Regions from separate parts of the Priestia sp. D3YE.R1 genome, predicted to be linked through region 1. Evidence: riboswitches for the same ligand, from Rfam matches in the RefSeq annotation. Region 1 holds a riboswitch; each other region holds the start of a gene.
What was found. A riboswitch is a leader RNA that binds a small molecule or an ion and turns the genes downstream of it on or off. The one in region 1 is predicted to bind thiamine pyrophosphate.

Region 1 (4,905 bases):
ATCCATACAGCGAGCAGAACCCCTAGCACAACGGATATTACCAGCCCAATTACGACAATAGATAGCGTAGCTGGTAAATGCTTAAACAATAAATCCATTCGCAGTTCCCAAAGCTTCGTTAAAATACCGCTGGGCGTTGGTAAAATAAACGGATAGTTTACAATGCGTGCTCCAATTTCCCAAGCAGCCAGCAAAATGACTACTAAAATCACTGAAGCCCCGTACTTTTTCATGTGTTCACCTTCGATCTTAGCTGTTCAATTAAATAATCTTTCACATCAAGCACTCGCTGTTGATTCAAATCTTTTTGCGTTCGAGGTCTGCTAAGCGGCACTTGAATCTCTTCAAGATGACTTACCGGCTTGTCTGAAAAGATAAAAATACGATCTGACAGAAAAAGTGCTTCGTTGACGTCATGAGTGATAAATAAGATGCTATGTTTACGCTTTTGCCATTGTTCAAGCAGCCATTCCTGCATCGACAAACGCGTAATGGCATCAAGTGCACTAAAAGGCTCATCTAAAAGCAGCACGTTAGAACCGCTTAATACCGTCCGAAGAAAAGAAACGCGCTGTTTCATCCCTCCCGATAAATCACTTGGAAAACGGTTTTCATATCCTTTTAGGCCAAACTCTTCAAGCAGCTGAGACACTTGCCTATGAGCACTTGCTTTGGGCACATTGTGAAGCTCAAGCGGCAGCGCTGCATTGTCTAGAATCGTGCGCCACGGAAGAAGTAAATCTTGCTGCGGCATGTAGCCTACTTTTCCTAGTCGCTTTTCATAAGACTGTCCGTTAATCACGATATCGCCTTCACTCTGCTGTTCAAGGCCTGTAATAAGGCGAAACAACGTACTTTTTCCAGATCCGCTCGCTCCAACGATACTGACAAACTCTCCATCTTTCACGTCTAAGTTTAATGATTTTAAAATCGCTTGATCGCCGTTTTTGTACGTAAAACTGACGTTTTGAAAAGATAACACAGACTTATTCATGAATTGGCCACATCGCTTCGTTATAAGCCATATCCCAAAACATATACTCAAAACGCGTCGTATTTAAGAAAATTTCTTCAAGCTTTTCTAATTCCGCTTCTGATTTGTCTTCAGTAAGTGAGTCGAATAAATTAATGCACCATGTCGCTAGTTCCCCAAATTCTTCTGAGCTGTACATTTCAATCCACTCTCGATAAAACTCATTTTCAGCACCAGGCTTTTCACTGAGCTCTTTTCCTATTTCCCAGTAGCTCCACATACAAGGCAAAAGAGCCGCCACTAATTCAGCTAATGTTCCGCTTTGACCAACGTGCAGCATATAGTGTGTGTATGCAAGCGTTGTAGGAGATGGCTGCGCTTTTTCTAATTCTTTTTCGCTGATTTGAAATTTCTTGGCATACTCACGGTGCAAACTCATTTCTTCATTTAACGTAGAATCTAAAAGCGCAGCAAATTTCCCCATCGTTTGAAGATCGGTAGCTTTCATGGCTCCAATTGCAAATAATTTGGCATAATCAATTAGGTAAAGGTAATCTTGAATCATGTAAAAGCGAAACTTCTCCTTTTCAAGCGTTCCGTCTCCCATTCCCTGTACGAAGGGATGATTATGATTTTGACGCCAAATAGGCTGCAGCTTTTCGTATAGTCGTTCACTAAATTTCATGATGATCACTCCTTATGCGTATGCAGCCACGTATAAATGAACTGCACCATCACTTTTGTATATTGAACAAGCTGATTAATATCTAATTGTTCGTTCACAGCATGTGCATTTGCTAAATTTCCCGGACCGTAAATAGCTGCTGGGATTCCAGCATCAGCTAGCCATCCCCCGTCTGTTACGCTAGTTGACACATCAATTGGAGGCTTTTTTCCTTCCATTTGTTCATGAGTATGTGCAAGCAGCTGTACTCCTGCATGATTTTCATCAATTTCTAATGACGGGAAGATCTCTCCTCTGTCTTCAATCATCGATGTGCCTCCCCATTCAAAGGTTGGCAGATTATCTTTTAACCATGGATCCGCTTTTGCAATAGCTATAATATATTCTTCCACTTCTTTTGATACTTGGTCGTACGACTCATTTGGATAATAGTGAACGGTGATCCACAACCTGCATTCATCTGCAATAAAAGCAGCATGTCTTCCGCCTTCGATTACTGCTGGATTAATCGTATTTGTACCTGGTAAAAATCCTGGATAGCTCTTTGTAACAGCCCAGTGACGCTCCAATTCTTGCAGCCCTCCGATCACTTTTGCCATCTTTTCAATAGCGCTGGCGGCTAAGAGGCCTCCTCCAGCATGAATCATACTGCGGCGTGTACCGTCATGATAGGTTTTACTGCTTTTTATGGTAATCCATCCCGTGATCACTCCGCCTTGACCTTGAATATGTAAATCACTTGTATCCGCTACGAGCGCAAAATCAGCTGTATACCCTTTCTGACAGCATTGCAGCGTACCTGCCTCTCCTACTTCTTCTCCTACAACGGATTCAAAAATCAAGTCTCCCGGCAGCTCAATTCCTGCTTCTGTTAGAAGCTGAACGGCAAATAATGCTCCTGCCAAGCCGCCTTTCATATCAGCAACTCCGCGTCCGATGATTTTATTGTCTTTCACGACAGCTTCAAACGGATCTGTCTCCCATTTTTCATTTTCTTGTACCTCAGCTACATCCATATGCCCGTTAATAATTAGGCTTTGATAGTCAGCTGATTTTTTTCCTTTTAATGTGCCCACTACAATAGGATCGTTGGAATATAAGTCCCACATATCGATGGAAAAACCGCAGTTTTTAAGAAAATCCGCTACATACAGCTGCGCTTCATGAGAATTTCGTGCAGGAGGCGCTGGCGTTTTATATGAAACAAGCTTTTTTAATAACTGGATTAGCTCCCCTTTGCGCTCCTCTACCTGTTTGACAAGCAAATCAATTGTTTCTTCCATGTATGACACCTTCCTTTACGCATAAAAAAACACTTCTTTCGCAGGAAAGAAGTGTTTTTGTTTATATACAAAAAATTATTATAACGAGTTCGTAAGGAAATACCATACAAAACATCCATTACAATACCTCTTTCCTACGCTAGTATTACCTAGTTCAGGTTATAAGGGTTAAGACTTCTCGTCTCTCTCAGCTTAGAAAGCACCCCTAGTGGTGTTGTATCTCTATAAGATTATCTATTATTATATGTTTACCTGTAATAGTTTTATCATAGTAAAGCGTTTTATTCAATAGAAAGGTTCATGATTCAGCAATGAAAATAGTTTCCTTTTTAGTAAAATAAAGAGCACACACCTTTTTCAAGCAGTGTGTGCTTTTTATTTTACTAAACTTACTAGTTAGCTATCGGCTTCTTTAAAAATACACCGTTTTTCCATTTAGACAGTAATAAGCTCAAGTTTTTGTCCCGGTCTCACTAATGAAAGCAGCTCATGATCTTCCTCTATCACATACCCAATCACGTTAACATTAGCATTTGCAGGCAAATTGGTTTTAGCTATTTGAACCTCTCCTCTGTAACGTCCGTAGCCATCATTGTCCATTGTAATTGCTCCGATTCTGCGTTCTACGGTATGAAATGGCGGCACTGGCTTTACAGATCGAGTATCAACCAAACGCAGAACGTCTCTTGATACATCCGGACGCACGCTGTACGTTCCCTGAATATGAGGGGAACGAATGCGTAGCGGAATAATGCGTTTTTCTTGATATTGAACTAAACGCTTTAATAAACTTGAAGCGGCGTATGGATCTCCAATATAAACCTCCGTTACTCCGCATCCGTATAAATCTACTGCAGAGGTAAAAGGACATTTATTACGGTCTTTTTCTCTAGTAGGAAGACCTTGATAAATAGGGCCTCTTTTTTCGCCTTCTCCCGGAATATAAGCGCAGACTGGAATACGAAGTTCATTAAATAAATCTGTCTGCTGTTGAAAAAACGCTTCTTCAAGTCCTGTTTCAGGTCGCGGATAAAAATTATGCCATGCAAGCAGCTGATGATGATGAAGGCCTGCAGATAACAGCGCTTCTATTTCTTGTTTTAACAATGTACTGGCATTAACAGCAATATAAAATTCATTGGCAAGTGAAAGAGTTTCTTCTACACTGAAGCCATCGTCTAGTCTAATACCCGATACGCCAAGTGAAGATAGAGTCATAAAGCTTTTGATACCTAAATGAACCGGCGTATGCTTGGATACGTCTGCATACACGCTTATTCCACAATCTCTAGCCACATGAAGCAATTCTTTTGCCCGTTCAGCCAAATCTCCTTTTTCTTCTGGAATGTGAAGCGAAGTAAATGCGCGTGTGACGCCGCACTCGCTTGCTTTTATTAATCTTTTTTTGGCATCACTATCATTTAAATAAAACGAAATACCAATCATTCAAATTCCCTTGCCATTTCATCGTTAAATCCAAAGAAATAGGTACAAATAAAGCCTGCTGCGTAAGCAATAACTAATCCAAGTAAATAAAGAAGAATTTGATGCGCATGAACTAAAAACGTAAGCGGCAAACCTGATACTCCCACTGCTACAGTTGCAATATGGAAGTGCGCCTGAAACGCTCCGCCGATTCCAGCTCCAAGACAAGCGGTTAAGAATGGACGCCCTAAAGGAAGTGTGACTCCAAAAATAAGCGGCTCTCCGATTCCGAGCAGCCCTGAAGGAAGTGCACCTCCAATTGCTCGCTTTAAACGTTTTTTCTTTGTTTTGATATAAATAGCAAAAGCTGCACCGACCTGACCGGCTCCACCCATTGCTAGTATAGGAAGAAGCGGATCATCTCCAATTGAATTGATAAGCTCTAAATGAACAGGAGTAAGGCCTTGATGCAGTCCTGTAATGACGAGCGGCAAGAACGTCGCTCCTAAAACAAAGCCTGCTACAACTCCTCCAACCTC
Region 2 (4,905 bases), on a different contig from region 1:
AATCTTGAGTGGGAACGAAACTGGAAAGAAAGAGAGTCTCTTTACAAAACAACAAGAGATAAGCTTTTTGGAATAGCAGAGCAAATCATTTTAGATGATTTGAATCACCCTCTTACGAAAGCTGCCGATGAGTTTTTTAACAACGAAGAAAAGGGCAGCGACATCGAAGAGCGAATTGATGAGATGGTGAAACGACACGTGGAGTTTAATCGCGAACTTTTGCAACAAGGTATCGATGAAGGCGAGTTTTCTCATAAAAATGCAGAGCAGCTTGCAGTAATTTTAGAAGGGCTGTTTGTTGGAATGAGCCGCATGTCTCGAAAAACGAGTACGGAAAATGCCCTGCAGCTTTACCATTCAGCAATCGATGTATTTTTAAACGGAATTATAGCAAGGTCTTCTTAAATAATCGGGGATGCTTATTGCGGTAATGAGTAATCCCTCATTATTTTGTGTTTTTATAGACCGAACGTTCAGTATTTTTGTAACCAGGAGGTTTATATGTCATTATTGTTAAGAAATCGAGCGGCGATTTTGCTGCTCATGCTAAATATCTTTATTATCTTTACGGGAATCGGTCTCGTTATTCCAATTATGCCAACATATATGACGGAGCTTCATATCAACGGCAGCGTGATGGGACTTTTAGTAGCGGTGTTTTCACTAACTCAATTTCTGTTTTCACCTTTAGCGGGGCGGTTATCAGATTCGTTAGGAAGAAAGAAAATTATTGTAGCGGGAATGATTGTTTTTGCCCTGTCTGAATGGTTCTTTGGTTCAGTGAGTACACCTCTTTTATTATTTGTATCCAGAATGCTAGGCGGGGTCGGGGCTGCGCTTATTATGCCTGCTGTTATGGCCTATACAGCGGACGTGACGTCTGCTAAAGAACGCGCTAAAGGAATGGGCTATGTGACGGCGGCGATTACAACAGGATTTATTATCGGGCCCGGTATCGGAGGCTTTTTAGCTGAATACGGTATGCGCGTACCGTTTTATATGGCCGCAGTAGCAGGAGGCTTGGCTGCAGTGATTACGCTTTTTGTTTTGCCAGAGTCTCGTCCTGTACAAAATCATGCTGTTTCAAATAATGAGAATCCAAAAGAAGATCGGCTGCTGCTGCAGCTTATGAATTCCTATAAAGAACCTTATTTTTTAAGTTTAATTATCGTTTTTGTGACATCGTTTGGATTATCCAATTATGAAACGATCTTTTCACTATTTGTGGATCATAAATTTAGCTTTACGCCAAAAGATATTGCGTTTGTTATTACGTTTGGCTCTATTGCAGGGGCTGTAGTGCAGGTTACGATTTTTGGCTGGATTTTAAATAAGTTTGGTGAAAAAAGAGTGATTTCGTTTTGCTTGATGATGACGGGACTTTTTATTTTACTTACGCTATTTGTGCACACGTACTGGCTTATTATTGTTGTGACATTTATCGTCTTTTTAGCAACAGATATTTTACGTCCGGCAATCAGCACGCAAATGTCGATGATGGCACAAGACGACCAAGGGTATGTAGCCGGACTAAACTCTGCTTATACAAGTCTGGGGAATATTATGGGACCCGTTGTAGCAGGCTTTCTCTTTGATATAAACATTAATTATCCGTACGTATCAGCTGCACTTGTACTGCTGCTTTGTTTTCTTTTATCTTTAAGAGCAGGGAAGGACCGAAAAGCAGCTGTGAGAAATCAAGCGATTCAAGAGAAATAACGAAAAGGAAAAAATGATAGAATTTTTAAGGGATAGAAGACCTCCAGTAGCTTACCGGAGGTCTTTTACTGCTGCTTTTAGTAAAGCTATAAGATTTACAATACCACTCAGCCTATAGCGAAGCTTTATTTTATCGGCAAAACAGTGAAATGGTTGCAAATAAAAAAAGTTAATAGTAAACTTTAAACGTAACAAGAATAGTATGGGAGCTTGCGCGGGGCAGGCTGAGAGTACAGGGGCGCCTGTTGACCATTTGAACCTGTTGGATAATGCCAGCGCAGGGAATGTGAGTACATACCAAAGCACCTTGCATGCGCAAAGTGCTTTTTTGTCTTTTTTTGCAGTGTTAAAACTAAATGAAAAGAGTGAGAGAACATGGATATTAGTAAAATTTCAGCTCAATTAGAAAAAGTAAGAGATACAAGTCCGCTTGTTCATAATATTACGAATGTTGTGGTAACCAATTTTACAGCAAATGGACTGCTTGCTCTAGGAGCGTCACCTGTTATGGCGTATGCGAAGGAAGAAGTGGCTGACATGGCTCGAATCGCCGGAGCGCTTGTCTTAAATATGGGTACACTGACGGCTCAAGAAGTAGAAGCGATGAGAATAGCAGGAAAATCAGCAAATGAAAACGGCGTGCCGGTTATTTTCGATCCTGTAGGAGCGGGAGCGACACCATTTCGTACAGAAGTGGCACGTCAGCTTGTAGAAGAGTTAAATATTGCCGTTATTCGCGGTAACGCTGCTGAGGTTGCGAACGTAGTAGGCGAGTCATGGCTCATTAAAGGCGTTGATTCATTAGAAGGGCAAGGAGACGTCATTGAACTTGCTGAGAAAGCAGCGAACAAATTAGATACAGTGATTGTTATTACAGGTAAACAAGATGTAATCACAGATGGAAACACAACGTATACAGTAGACAACGGCCACCCGTTATTTACGAAAGTGACGGGTACTGGATGTCTGTTAACATCAATTATAGGAGCTTTCGCCGCTGTAGAAAAAGAATATGTCGAGGCAAGCGTTGCTGCTTTAAGTTTTTACGGAGTGGCAGGTGAAATCGCCGCAGCGAAAAAAGGTGAAGAAGGGCCGGGGAGCTTTCAAATTGAGCTGTTAAATCAGCTTCATCTTTTATCTGGGCAGGATATTGAATCATATGCAAGAGTACATCAACGTTAAAAGGAGCCGGAAAATGACAAACGAAGAAATCAAAAAGCTGCTGCAAGTTTATTTTATAATGGGCAGCAATAACTGTACAAAAGATCCGAAAGAAGTGTTGAAAGAAGCAATTGAAGGCGGCGTTACCGTGTTTCAATTCCGTGAAAAAGGCGAAGGTGCCCTAACAGGAGAAGCGAAATATCAGCTGGCGAAGGAACTTCAGCAAATTTGTCAGCAGCACAACGTTCCTTTTGTTGTGAATGATGATCTTGACTTAGCGATCCGTTTACAAGCAGATGGCGTTCATATTGGACAAGAAGATGAAAAAGCTCATATTGTTCGAGAAAAAATAGGAAAAGGAATTGTGGGGGTCTCTGTTCATAATATACAAGAGCTGCAGCAAGCGATAAAAGACGGGGCGGATTATGTAGGAATGGGACCTGTTTTTCCTACTTCTACAAAAAAAGACGTAAAAGCAGTGCAAGGTACAAAATTAATTGAAGAAGTGCGAAAACAGAATATTGACTTTCCAATTGTAGGAATCGGTGGCATCACGCCTGAAAATGCCAAACAAGTAGTAGAAGCAGGTGCAGATGGCGTTTCTATTATTACCGCGATTAGCTTAGCAGCGTCTCCAAAAGAAAAAGCAGCTCAATTGAAAGAAGCGGTAGGAAAATAAAAAAGCGCACAGTGTGCGCTTTTTTATTATAGCTGAACAGTTTGAGGAGTTTCTTCGCCTTCATTCATAAAGCGAATTTCGTTTGGCGTAATTTCCAGAACAACATACTCAGGGTCATTTGGACCGTCAAACCATTCTTTCATGTGATCGTTCCATATACGTCCTTTTAATTGATCGCCAGTACGAAGAACAGCTGTCCCAGATAATTCTAAGTATTGATCGCCATATCCTTCGCCGCTGTAGCCCAATAGTACGTGTACGTTCGGATTGGCTTCGATTTCTTCTGCCTTATGTGTATTGATATTTGTTGGTGTGTAAAGAGCGATACCATCTTCATCGCTGAAAAATGTCATATAGCGAGAGTGGGGTTTGTTGTTTACAACTGTTGCTAATGTTCCTACACGATTTCCTTCTAATACTTCATTTACTTTTTTAGCAATTTTTTGTTCATTCATTTTATCCATCTCCTTTATTACTTTTTATGTTCCTCAATCGAAGATAAATAAAACATACATGTCTAAAAAAAATATAAGTTAACAATAAAATAATTATGTAAACTAATAAATTGAAAAATAAAAAAAGCTAGCTACAGCTAACTAAAAAATAAGCCCGCACTGCCGTAACCCTAAGTGTCTTAAATACCCAGATCTACTAGGTGGGTGCCCTCATAGCCGGGTTTAGCGTCCCAAGAAGGGCGTGCTATCTGCAGCTAAATTTTGAGCTCCCTTTTAACACTCAAAGGTTTAAGACAACATGAGTATACGCACAGCGCAGGTATGTATAACAAATGTAAATAAAATGCCGATATATAAATGTTTTCTAATTAATCAACTTTCATCGTACAAGAAATGATTATAACGGAATAATGAATGGAACGCAAGACTTTTATTTAAAGTTTTTCTTCTCTAATATCTTGGCGGTTATCTAGTAACAAAATAAGAAAAGGGCCGGCAACTGGAATGAAACACAAAAGAGGGTAAGGCCAGGACGCTATTTTTTCTTTTGTCATAACGGAGTAAGAAAGCCACGTTAAAACAAAAAAATCAGCGGTCATCACGCTAACAAGCTGTGACTGCATAAAAGCATCTCCATAAGCTTTTATTGAACCTATAGATAGTCCGTATACGTAACCTGCAATCGTGAGTGCTAAGCATAGTCCAATCCACAAACGAGAAGAAATGATGGCAATGAAACGTGAAGGAATACGCGAATGAGTTCGAACTTTTTGTCCTTTCCAATGATAATAGAACAAAAGAGAAAAAGCTCCAAGCGCAAATGATGAAAGAGAAAAGGGCCATCCAGGCAGTTTGTACGTATCTTTTTTACAGATCATTACCATGAACAAT
Region 3 (4,905 bases), on a different contig from region 1:
AATGAGCGTTATTTTCTTTACTCCCGCTCGCGCAAGGGCCTCGGCGTTCCCTGTTCCAAGAGCACCTGCTCCTACAATGAGAACATGCTTTTCTTGAATTTGCTGCTGTCCGCCTTTTCCAATAGGTTGAAACAATTCTTGGCGGGAATAACGATTAATCAACCGATACTCATCCCTTCTGTTGGACTGCTTGCCGTTGCATATTGTTTCTTTTCAATACGTCCTGCTTCAAATGCTGCTCGTCCTGCTTCAATCGCTAGCTTCATAGCACGAGCCATTTTCACAGGATCTTTTGCTCCTGAAACAGCTGTATTTAATAACACCCCATCTGCTCCTAGCTCCATAGCCTGAGCTGCGTCTGAAGCCGTTCCAATACCTGCATCTACAATTACTGGAACAGTTGATTGTTCAATGATAAAACGCATGTTCAACGGATTAATAATACCTTGACCTGAACCGATAGGCGAAGCTCCTGGCATAATGGCATGTACGCCTAACTCTTCCAAACGGCGCGCAAGTAAAACATCGTCTGATGTGTAAGGTAAAACGGTAAAGCCCTCTTTTAACAGTTCTTCACTAGCTTTTAATGTTTCAACTGGATCAGGAAGCAGCGTTTTATTACATCCAATTACCTCCACTTTTACCATGTCACAAAGTCCAGAAGCCTTTGCTAATTTAGCAATACGTACGGCCTCTTCTGCATTTTTTGCTCCAGCAGTGTTAGGCAAAAGAGTGAAACGCTTCACATCAAGTGCTTCTAATAAATTAGGCTGATTTTGATCAAAAATATCCATTCGTCTAACAGCAAATGTTAAAATTTCTGTTTCCGACTCTTCTACCGCTTGACGCTGAGTCGTAAAGTCCGGAAATTTCCCTGTTCCTAATAATAAACGTGAATTAAATGTATATTGTCCAATTTTTAACATACTCTTCATCCTCCTCCAACAAATGAAACAACTTCTAATGTATCTCCATCTTTTAAACATGCATCGCTATGTTCTTCTTTTTGCAAAATGTTCTTGTTTAATTCAACAATTACAACTCGCTCATGCAGACTCTGAGCCTGCAGCAAGTGCTCGACCGTTTCAATTTCATTTCCGACAGTGACGGTCTTACCATTAATAATTAGATTCAATGAACTCCCTCCATTGCTCTTGTTAGCTGAAATGATGTAAAAAATGAATGATTCGGCTTTTTCCCTAACAAAGCATCAGCCATAATTTTTCCAGTTGCAGCACTTAATAAAATACCGTTTCGGTAGTGGCCAAAAGCCATGTGTAGATTCGCTATTTCAGGGTGCTCTCCTAAATAAGGCCAGCCATCATTTGTTTGTGGACGAAGACCTGCCCATGCTTTTTCAAATGTAGCTTCTTTAATGGCCGGCAGAAGCGCAGAAGCTTTATTCAGCAAAAATTGAATACCTTGTGCAGAAACGGTCTTAGTAAAATCATGCTGCAGCTTAGTTGCCCCGATTACGATTCTTCCACCAGTCTTAGGAACTAAGTAAAAACCTTCATCTAAAAAAATCGTTTTAGAAAGCAGGGGCTTATGACTTTGCAGAGCAATACACTCTCCTTTTACAGGAAACACCTCACCTAAATGTTCAGAAGAAATAAAGCGTTTAGCCCATGAGCCAGCTGCGATAACTACTTTTTCTCCATAAAAAGAGCCTTTGGACGTCTGTACACCTTTTACTGTTTCATTTTCCATAATAAGAGAATGAACGTCACAGTATTCGAATACATCTGCTCCGTGATACAAGGCTCCATGAGCAAGAGCTTGCGTTAACTTAGCCGGAGCCAGCTGACCGTCTCCCGGTATTGTAATGGCTCCGTATATGTCTGGAGAGAGCCCGGGTTCTAACAAACGCGCTTCTTTTACATCAATCCATCTTACATCTTTGTCCCACCGGTGGTGCTGAGCGGCTTTTTTCTTTAATACGTGTGCATCTTCTTCTGTTACAGCGACTTTTAATAAGCCTTTTTGAATGAGCTCTACGTCGATAGCCGTTTTTTCTTTTAGTTCCTTCACCAGTTCAGGAAACATGCTTCTGCTCTTAATAGCAAGGTCTAAAAGAGGACCTTCTTCATCAATTTCAGCTTGAGCACCTAAAATACCAGCGGCTGCACTTGAAGCTTCACAACCAATTTGATTGCGTTCAAGAATAGCTACTGACGCTCCTTGTTTTGACAAATGATAAGCGATAGAAGAGCTGATTATACCTCCTCCGATTAACAGTACATCATAATGCTGCTTCATTTTCTCCACCTCCAGATGTCCATATATGAGAATATTGTTTAATCGCTTTGAGGGGATCTTGCGCAAGCATGACACCAGACATCACAGCTATACCGTGTGCTCCTGTTTGAAGTACCTCTTTGGCATTTACAGGAGTAATTCCTCCAATGGCAATAACCGGTATCCGCACAGCGTCTACTACTTCTTTTAGTGCTGCTATCCCTCGACTCTTTAATCCTTTTTTTGAATGTGTTGAATAAATATGTCCGTATAGAATGTAGTGAGCACCATCTTTTTCAGCTTCTAAAGCCTCTTCCACAGAGTGAACTGACTTTCCGACAATAAGAGAAGGAAATGCGTCTATAACAAACGAAACGTCTAAACTATGATAGGCAAGCTGTACGCCTTTTGCTTTTAAAGCATGCGCTACATCAACTCGGTCATTCACAATAATTTTAGAGCGACAAAATGGCAGGCTTTCTAGTAAACATTGAATCTGCTTTGCCGTTTTCTCTTTTTCTCTAATATGAATGGCACCCGCAAAAGGCGCGATAGCCGTTAAAGTTTTTTGAAGCTCTTCGATTGGCTGCTTATCTGTTGTAATGACATGAAATTTAGGAATATCCACATGATCGAAACCTTTCCATTCAGAATAAAGAGAAATTTCAATCACTTCATCTTGTGCAGAGGGCTTTATTACATACAAAAAACCACTCTACAACGTAGAGTGGTTAGCATGTATTCGTTATGTAAACATGATCGCCACTTCCCTACGCTGGTCCAAACCAGATCAGGTTCAAAGGGTCCGAAATACATTCGTCTCAGCTTCAAAAAGCTCCCCTAGTGATTGCTATTTATTGATTTTGTTTTTGCACTTAAAATTATAACACAACTAGATGTAAATACAATATCTCTTTATGCTCTTACGGCTCTCTTCCTTTTATAGATGTATCTTTTAAGCTTCTTTACTAAGAGACCCGGCGCACCGCATTATTCTGCTTTTTATATGGTTAGTAATCGGTATAGTCGTCAAATTCTTCTTTGTCTTTTTCCTTTTTCCGATCCCATATAAACAGCAGGAGTAACATAATAAAAGTTAGAATATAAAAACCGTAAAAAATAAATGCCGCCACAACATTTATAAATAAAAATAAAAAACCGATGATCTGACCTGCAACAGCTACAATCAACAAAATGTATTTCCAAACTTCTGCTTTTCTATCCATTCTCTACTTCTCCGTCTTTTTGTTTTTCCCTACTAGAAACGTTCTCTTTACTTAAATAAAAACGTTCCTGCCAGTAAACCGACTGCAAATAAACCAACTGTTCCAAATGCTGAAATCCCCACGTACGCCAACATTTTCCGATAAGATTTTTCTCGAATTAACTGTACGGTTTCCACACTAAACGTTGAAAAAGTGGTAAAGGCACCAAAAAAACCAATGCCAATCATTAAAAATATTGAATCATCATAAGCATGACTCGGAACCTTTCCATAATAACTACCGTAAAAAAGACCAAGCCCAAACGCACCGAGCAAGTTTACAAACAGCATTGATACTGGAAAAGGAGGGTTTGAAACTGTTTTTGTAACTTTTAAACCCAAAAGATAACGGCATATTCCTCCAGCTGCCCCGCCAAGTGCCAAGCTCACTATGCTCATTTACTTCACCTCATGTACTTTCACTAAATTTTCCCCTGCCGCTTCACCGCATAGATAGCCTGCTAAAGCAAGAAGTATTCCACCTACTAAAGAGACAATGACATAAATGGCTCCCCAAAATAAATGGTGCTGAGTGAGAGAAATGACGTCTCCTGCAAACGTTGAATACGTTGTAAAACCGCCGCACACGCCAACTCCTAGTCCAAGCTTTATCCATTCTTTTGGCTTTTTCCACGCAAAAAATCCTGTTAATAGGCCTAGTATGAAGCTTCCTAATAGGTTTTCAATTACCGTTCCTATTGGATAGCCCGTATATAATAAGGAAAGATTCAGCAAATAACGTGCATATGTACCAGCGATAGCACCAAAGGCAATTGAGATTAAGTTTATGGCTTTCATCATATCGCTCCGTTTCATAAATTCTTCTTTAAGTGTACCATAAGGAATTTATTTCTACCTTAACATTTAACTATATGTTTATTGCACCAAAAGTCATGAAAAAATGAAAGAGAAAATCGTCGCATGAAACTTCCTTTTTACTCCTCAAATATCCCTTAAAAATCCACTTAATCCAAATTTTAAAACCTTTCTGTATCCTTATGACAAACCGTGTATAGAAGGTATATTTCCCTTATTTTAAGTCACATTAATCGTATAAGTTTTTTTTGTTGACTTTTGCTGTGTTCTTGTTTAGTATCACAGAGTATCATTTCCTATCAGAATACTAGGGGGTTTAGAAAATGAAGAAATTTGCTGCACTTTTGTCGCTACTATTAGCTTTCACAGTTGTGCTTGCCGCATGCGGTTCTAGCTCAAAAAATGAAGCAAACAATGGAGACAATAAATCTTCACAAGAGGATTTATATAATAAAGTGAAAAAAGATGGCGTATTAACAATTGGAACTGAAGGTACATACCCTCCGTTCACTTTTCATGATGACAAACAAAAGCTAACTGGGTTTGATGTAGAATTGGCTCAAGAAGTAGCTAAACGTCTTGGCGTA

Region 2: it holds a riboswitch for thiamine pyrophosphate, as region 1 does, so the genes downstream of both, thiM (hydroxyethylthiazole kinase) here and ACOZIR_RS13665 (acetylornithine deacetylase) in region 1, are expected to answer to the same signal.
Region 3: it holds a riboswitch for thiamine pyrophosphate, as region 1 does, so the genes downstream of both, ACOZIR_RS25455 (thiamine phosphate synthase) here and ACOZIR_RS13665 (acetylornithine deacetylase) in region 1, are expected to answer to the same signal.

Annotation. Positions count from the first base shown of each region.
Region 1 covers NZ_JBLTHW010000002.1:269,762-274,666, reverse strand. Annotated here, with positions in the region: gene ACOZIR_RS13680 (ABC transporter permease) at 1-233, opposite strand, end outside; gene ACOZIR_RS13675 (ABC transporter ATP-binding protein) at 230-994, opposite strand; gene tenA (thiaminase II) at 987-1,658, opposite strand; gene ACOZIR_RS13665 (acetylornithine deacetylase) at 1,664-2,941, opposite strand; TPP riboswitch at 3,056-3,158, opposite strand; gene ACOZIR_RS13660 (MupG family TIM beta-alpha barrel fold protein) at 3,377-4,387, opposite strand; gene ACOZIR_RS13655 (PTS transporter subunit EIIC) at 4,384-4,905, opposite strand, start outside.
Region 2 covers NZ_JBLTHW010000003.1:319,860-324,764, forward strand. Annotated here, with positions in the region: gene ACOZIR_RS19935 (TetR/AcrR family transcriptional regulator) at 1-405, shown strand, start outside; gene ACOZIR_RS19940 (MFS transporter) at 502-1,719, shown strand; TPP riboswitch at 1,912-2,020, shown strand; gene thiM (hydroxyethylthiazole kinase) at 2,095-2,901, shown strand; gene thiE (thiamine phosphate synthase) at 2,915-3,559, shown strand; gene ACOZIR_RS19955 (pyridoxamine 5'-phosphate oxidase family protein) at 3,586-4,014, opposite strand; RNA gene ssrS (6S RNA) at 4,162-4,339, opposite strand; gene ACOZIR_RS19965 (hypothetical protein) at 4,449-4,904, opposite strand; gene ACOZIR_RS19970 (hypothetical protein) at 4,882-4,905, opposite strand, start outside.
Region 3 covers NZ_JBLTHW010000007.1:72,723-77,627, reverse strand. Annotated here, with positions in the region: gene ACOZIR_RS25475 (thiazole biosynthesis adenylyltransferase ThiF) at 1-162, opposite strand, end outside; gene ACOZIR_RS25470 (thiazole synthase) at 159-926, opposite strand; gene thiS (sulfur carrier protein ThiS) at 932-1,135, opposite strand; gene thiO (glycine oxidase ThiO) at 1,132-2,259, opposite strand; gene ACOZIR_RS25455 (thiamine phosphate synthase) at 2,243-2,866, opposite strand; TPP riboswitch at 2,989-3,090, opposite strand; gene ACOZIR_RS25450 (hypothetical protein) at 3,249-3,464, opposite strand; gene crcB (fluoride efflux transporter CrcB) at 3,512-3,901, opposite strand; gene ACOZIR_RS25440 (fluoride efflux transporter FluC) at 3,902-4,318, opposite strand; gene ACOZIR_RS25435 (amino acid ABC transporter substrate-binding protein) at 4,642-4,905, shown strand, end outside.